DNA from 2 places in the Rhizobium rosettiformans genome. Region 1 is predicted to be linked to the other one. Evidence: predicted binding sites of a transcription regulator. Region 1 holds the regulator's gene; the other holds the start of a gene.
The links. The regulator HrcA, encoded in region 1, represses chaperone genes, less so after heat shock. The targets are predictions, from matches to a motif close to GTTAGCACTCNCNNNNNGNGAGTGCTAAC.
Positions count from the first base shown of each region.

Region 2: the regulator HrcA is predicted to act here: its motif matches at 1,738-1,766, upstream of groES (co-chaperone GroES).

Region 1 is NZ_CP032405.1:1,788,880-1,792,294, forward strand. It holds gene D4A92_RS08550 (VOC family protein) at 1-102, opposite strand, end outside; gene rph (ribonuclease PH) at 116-832, opposite strand; gene hrcA (heat-inducible transcriptional repressor HrcA) at 1,004-2,092, shown strand; gene grpE (nucleotide exchange factor GrpE) at 2,198-2,827, shown strand; gene ptsN (PTS IIA-like nitrogen regulatory protein PtsN) at 2,906-3,370, opposite strand.
Region 2 is NZ_CP032405.1:414,464-417,878, reverse strand. It holds gene groL (chaperonin GroEL) at 1-1,238, opposite strand, end outside; gene groES (co-chaperone GroES) at 1,278-1,592, opposite strand; gene D4A92_RS02105 (usg protein) at 1,860-2,132, shown strand; gene treY (malto-oligosyltrehalose synthase) at 2,220-3,415, shown strand, end outside.

The DNA of each region.
Region 1 (3,415 bases):
GCCACGGCGGATCTTTTCCAGACCGAGGACGCCGTCATAAAACGCCTCCGCCTTGTCCAGATCGTCCGCATAGAGTGCGGTTTCGAGTATCCCTTCGATCATGCGGCCCTTCTTCTCAGGCGATTGTCTGCTTCTGCAGCGCTACCAGTTCGTCGATGCCGTTGCGCGCCAGACCAAGCAGCGTCAGGAACTCGTCCTGGCTGAACGGCTTGCCTTCGGCCGTGCCCTGGATCTCGACGATGCCGCCGGAGCCGGTCATCACGAAGTTGGCGTCCGTTTCGGCAGCCGAGTCTTCCAGATAGTCGAGGTCGATCACAGGCTGGCTTGCGAAGATGCCGCATGAAACGGCCGCGATATGATCCTTGAGGACCTTCTCGACCTTGATCATGCTGCGGGCTTCCATCCACTTCAGGCAGTCATGCAGGGCTATGAAGGCGCCGGTGATTGCCGCCGTGCGCGTGCCGCCATCCGCCTGGATAACGTCGCAGTCGATCGAGATCTGGCGTTCGCCGAGGGCCTCCAGATCGACGATTGCCCGGAGCGACCGCCCGATGAGGCGCTGGATTTCCTGCGTACGACCGCTTTGCTTGCCCGAGGCGGCCTCGCGCTTCATGCGGTCGCCGGTGGCACGCGGCAGCATGCCGTATTCCGCCGTCACCCAGCCTTTGCCGGAATTGCGCAGCCACGGCGGGGTCTTTTCTTCCAGGCTCGCCGTGCACAGCACATGCGTGTCGCCGAACTTCACCAGGCAGGAGCCTTCTGCATGCTTGGAAAAGTTGCGCTCGAACGAAACCTTGCGCATTTGATCGGTTTTTCTGCCGGATGGCCGCATTGCAATCTCCTGGGTTGTCAGTTGCCTTCTAAGGATCGAGCAGCGTATTTGCAAAGAAAAACCATGCCGCAGCGCAGAGAGCCTCGTGCGTGGTGAAATACCCCTTGGTCATCTTGGAAGCAGTGATTATATTTCCAGCATGAAACTTCTGAGATCATGTTCGCTCCGATAATGGCATCACCGAAGACGACCGTCGCAGACGTTTCCGCATCCCTGGACGATCGCTCCCGGGAGGTCTTTCGCCGTATCGTCGAGACCTATCTCGACAGCGGTGATCCGCTCGGTTCGCGCAATCTTTCACGCCTGCTGCCCATGTCGCTGTCGCCGGCCTCTGTGCGCAACGTCATGAGCGATCTCGAAGAACTCGGCCTCATCTATGCGCCGCATATCAGCGCCGGGCGCCTGCCCACGCAGGCCGGCCTGCGCTTCTTCGTCGACGCCTTCATGCAGATCGGCGATCTTTCCGAAGGCGAGCGGGACGAAATCGAACGTCAGATCAGGCCTTCCAGCGCCGATCAGCCGATGGAAGCCATGCTGACCGAGGCAAGCCGCATGCTGTCCGGCCTGTCGCGCGGCGCCGGCCTCGTCATCTCGGCGAAGAACGACCCGGTGCTCAAGCATGTCGAATTCATCCGGCTCGAACCGACCAAGGCACTCGCTGTCCTCGTCGGAGAGCATAATCAGGTCGAGAATCGCATCATCGAACTGCCGGCAGGTGTCACCGCCTCGCAGTTGACCGAAGCGGCCAATTTCCTGAACGCCAACCTGACCGGCCAGACTCTGCGCGAACTGCGTGGCCAGATCGAAAACCTGAAGGCCCAGGTGGCGACAGAGCTCGACACCCTGTCACAGGATCTAGTCGAACGTGGCATCGCCGTGTGGTCGGGCGAAGTGGCGGAAAAACAGCCGGCCCGCCTGATCGTCCGCGGTCGCGCCAATCTGCTCGAAGGTCTCGCCGGCTCCGAGGACATCGATCGCCTGCGCCTGCTCTTCGACGATCTAGAGCGGAAGGAAAGCTTGATCGAAATCCTTGATCTGGCCGAAAGCGGCCCGGGGGTCCGGATCTTCATCGGATCGGAAAACAAGCTTTTCTCGCTTTCCGGTTCCTCGTTGATCGTAGCACCCTATCGTGATGGCGAAGACCGTATCGTCGGCGCCGTCGGCGTGATCGGTCCGACCCGCCTCAACTATTCGCGCATCGTGCCGATGGTCGATTACACCGCACAGCTGATGGCGAGGCTCTCGCGCGGCGCGCGGTAAGCCAATTTCCCCACAAACCCTTGATTTTTTCTCGTCAAACCCTGATATCGGGCACGCATTCGAAAGCTTTGAGCTTCGAAAACGAGACATCATCCGGAGAACGTCATGACCGAAGAAACCAACAAGAACGGACCTGACGCGGCAGCTACCGAGGCAGAAGCAACCGCGACCAGCGAAGAAGGGCAGGTTGCGAACGAAAGCGAGGCCGGGTCCGCGCAGGAGATTGATCCGATCGACGCATTGAAGGCAGAAAATGCCGATCTGCGCGACCGCTTCCTGCGTCTGGCGGCTGAAATGGACAATCTGCGCCGCCGCACCGACCGCGAAATCAAGGATGCCAAGTCCTATGCGGTGACCGGCTTTGCCCGCGACATGCTGTCCGTATCCGACAACCTGCGCCGCGCGATCGAGACGTTGCCGGAAGAGGCCCGCGCTGCCGCTGACGCGACCCTCACCGCTCTGATTGAGGGCGTTGAAATGACCGAGCGCGGCATGCTGGCAACGCTCGAGCGCCATGGCGTGCGCAAGATCGAGGCTGAAGGTCAGAAGTTCGATCCGAACTTCCATCAGGCGATGTTCGAGGTGCCGAATCCGAACGTGCCCAACAACACGGTCGTCCAGGTCGTTCAGGCCGGTTACGCCATCGGCGAGCGTGTGTTGCGTCCGGCCATGGTCGGCGTTGCCAAGGGCGGCCCGAAGTCGGAAGCCGCAGCCGAGGATACCGCCAAGGCGTGAGCAGACGTGATCTCGCGTGAATGAAAAAAAGCGCCCCATTCGGGCGCTTTTTTGCTGTCTTGACTTGAAGGCAGTCGCTCAGGCGGCGTTGGACGCCTGTTCCTCGTTGAGGAAGGTGTAAATGGCGGAGGCCGATTCAGTCGCCCTGAGCTTTGCCACCAGGTCCTGGTCGCGCAACACGCGCGCAATACGTGACAGGGCCTTGAGATGATCTGCACCCGCACCTTCGGGCGCGAGCAGCAGGAAGACCAGATCGACCGGCTGATCGTCGAGCGCTTCGAAATCGACCGGCGTTTCCAGCCTTGCGAAGACGCCCGTGATCTTGCTGATCTTGTTCAGCTTTCCATGCGGGATGGCGATGCCGTTTCCCACGCCCGTCGAGCCCAGGCGCTCGCGCTGCAGGATCACGTCGAAGATTTCCCGTTCCGGAATGTCGGTAAGCTTGGAGGCTTTGGCCGCAAGTTCCTGAAGCAGCTGCTTCTTGGAGTTCACCCGGAGAGCCGGTACGACAGCATCCTGCTGCAGCAAATCTGCCAATGCCATATCAATGTCCTTCATGCCTCGGGTCGAAGCTCGGGCGGCCACCTT
Region 2 (3,415 bases), 1.4 Mb from region 1:
GGCAGGACGCCTTCTTCGACGGCGGCACGGGTTGCGTGCAGGGCGTCGTCGACGCGGTCCTTCTTTTCCTTCACTTCGACTTCCGTCGACCCGCCGACGCGGATGACGGCAACGCCGCCGGCAAGCTTGGCCAGGCGCTCCTGCAGCTTCTCGCGGTCGTAGTCGGAGGAGGTTTCCTCGATCTGCGCCTTGATCTGGGCCACGCGGCCGTCGATCTGGCTCTTGGAGCCGGCACCGTTGATGATGGTGGTGTTTTCCTTTTCGATCGACACCTTCTTCGAACGGCCCAGCATGTTGAGGGTGACGTTTTCGAGCTTGATGCCGAGGTCTTCCGAAATCACCGTTCCGCCGGTCAAGATGGCGATGTCCTCGAGCATGGCCTTGCGGCGGTCGCCGAAGCCGGGAGCCTTGACGGCCGCGACCTTCAGACCGCCACGCAGCTTGTTGACGACGAGGGTGGCGAGCGCTTCGCCTTCGACGTCTTCCGCGATGATGACGAGCGGCTTGCCCGACTGGACCACGGCTTCAAGCACCGGCAGCAGAGCCTGCAGGTTCGACAGCTTCTTCTCGTGGATCAGGATGTAGGGATCGTCGAGCTCGACGCGCATCTTCTCCTGATTGGTCACGAAATAGGGGCTAAGATAGCCGCGGTCGAACTGCATGCCTTCGACGACTTCGAGTTCGGTTTCTGCGGTCTTGGCTTCCTCGACGGTGATCACGCCGTCATTGCCGACCTTCTCCATCGCTTCGGCCAGATAGCGGCCGATCTCGGTATCGCCGTTGGCCGAGATGGTGCCGACTTGGGCGATCTCGGCATTGTTGGAGATCTTGCGCGCATTGGCCTTCAGCTCCGCGACGACGGCTTCGACGGCAAGATCGACACCACGCTTGAGGTCCATCGGGTTCATGCCGGAGGCGACGGCCTTGGCGCCTTCCTTGACGATGGCCTGGGCGAGAACGGTCGCGGTGGTCGTGCCGTCACCGGCGAGGTCGTTGGTCTTGGACGCAACTTCCCGCAGCATCTGCGCGCCCATGTTCTCGAACTTGTCTTCCAGTTCGATTTCCTTGGCGACCGAAACGCCGTCCTTGGTGATGCGGGGCGCGCCAAAGGACTTGTCGATGACGACATTGCGACCCTTGGGACCCAGCGTCACCTTCACGGCATTGGCGAGGATATCGACGCCACGCAGCATCTTCTCGCGGGCATCGGTGTTAAACTTCACTTCTTTTGCAGCCATGGTTCACTCCTCAATAAAGCAAATGATGACCGATTTGGATCAGGCGGCTTTCTTTTCGGCAGCCTGGGCTTCGATGATGCCCATGATGTCGGCTTCCTTCATGATCAGCAGCTCTTCGCCGTCGATCTTGATTTCGGTGCCGGACCATTTGCCGAAGAGAACGCGATCACCGACCTTCACGTCGAGGGCGACGATCTGGCCGTGATCGTTGCGGGCGCCGGGGCCGACGGCGATGACCTCGCCTTCCTGCGGCTTTTCCTTGGCAGTGTCGGGAATGATGATGCCGCCCTTGGTCTTTTCCTCGGACGAAACGCGGCGGACGACGATGCGGTCGTGCAGCGGACGGAACTTCATGTTTTCCTCCTGGACAAACAAAATGGAACGTCCCCAAAGGCCGGACCGGATAAGGTCCGGACGGGTTGCCGGACCCTTTCCTGGCATCCGGCGCGCGATGATTTGGTTTTTCCGATTTTATCTTTCAAGAGGATCGCGCGAAAAAATCAGCACTCTTGTGTGCCTGCTGCTAACAGTCTGAATTTCAATCACAAATTCAAGTCGCCTCTTGCCAGATCGCGAATTTTTGTCAAACTTTTTATCGTCGATGTTCACGAGGGAAACCGCATGAAATCTTCCAATGACTTCACCCTCCAGATGGAGGGCTACGGCCTAACGACCGCACACATCCTGTACCGCATGCCAGACTTCCGCTCGGTGCTGCAGACGTTCCTCTGGCAGGACTACGATCTGGCTCCCGACTTCCCGCAGATGACGAAGTTTCTGGATTTCTGGCGAGCCAATCTCGACGGTGACCTGCATTCCGTGCGCTTCAGCCACAAGCGGCTGATTGGCCCGAACGAGTGGCGCAAGGTGGACGGAGAATTCAACCTACACTGAGGATCCTGGATCCACCGGGACGACGGGAACAAGGCAGGCTGGTGGGCGTTGGTCCGGGTCGGACACCCCACCCCCAAGGATGCCAGCATGCCCTTTCCCGTTTCGACCTACCGTTTGCAGTTTCGCGGCGGCATGGACTTCGACCGCGCCATCGGGCTCGTCCCCTATCTCAAGCGCCTCGGCATTACCCATCTCTACGCGTCGCCCGTGTTTGCCGCGACCGATGGCTCGACGCATGGCTATGACGTGACCGATGCCAATGTCATCGATCCCGTGCTTGGCGGCCGGGAGGGGCTCGAACGGCTGACTGCCGCGTTGAAGGCCGAAGGTCTCGGCCTGATCCTCGACATCGTGCCGAACCACATGGCAGCCAGTTTGGAGAACTCCTGGTGGCGCAGCGTCATCGAATGGGGCGAGGCGAGCCGCTACGGGCACTATTTCGACATCGACTGGAGCCAGCGGCTCACGCTTCCGTTTCTCGGCAAGCCGTTCGAGCAGGCGGTGGTGGATGGAGAGATCTCGCTCACGCTCGATGCTGACCAAGGGGGGCTCGCGCTCGCCTATTTCGATAGTCTCTATCCGCTGAACCCATCGACCTATCCGGCGGCTCTCGCCAGCTGCGAGAATCCCATGGCCGCACCGCTCTCGGATCTCGGGCGCCAGGCGACAGCCGGGGAGGAGGCCGAGTTCCATAAAGCCGTCGTTTCGCTTTGCCGCGAGCAGGGTTGCGACGGGCTGCTCGAGGAGTTCCGGGCGAAGGCGCAGGAACATGAGTTTCTGCTCTTTCTCCACGACCTCCAACCTTTTCGCCTGATGCATTGGACGGAAGCCGCCAAGGGCCTCAACTATCGGCGCTTCTTCGAAATCGCCGGCCTGGTCGGTCTGCGCGTCGAGGCATCCGACGTCTTCGAGGCTGCCCATCGGACGGTGCTGGAGCTGGTGCAAGCCGGCCAGGTCGACGGCTTGCGCATCGACCATGTCGATGGTCTCGCAGATCCTGGCCGCTACTTGCAGCAGCTGCGCGACGCTGTCGGGCAGGACATTCCAATCTATGTCGAGAAGATCCTGGCAACGGGAGAGGATCTACCGAAGAGCTGGCCCGTGCAGGGCTCGACCGGCTACGAATTCATCGCGGCCCAGGTTCCGGTTCTGCTGGATCCCGCAGGCTTCCTCGCCATGCGTCAGGCCTATACCGGGATCGCTGGGGAACAGACGCCCGTTGCGGACAAGATGCGTGAGGCGAAGCTTCGTATGATCCGGGTCAACTTCGCCGGTGAGGTGAA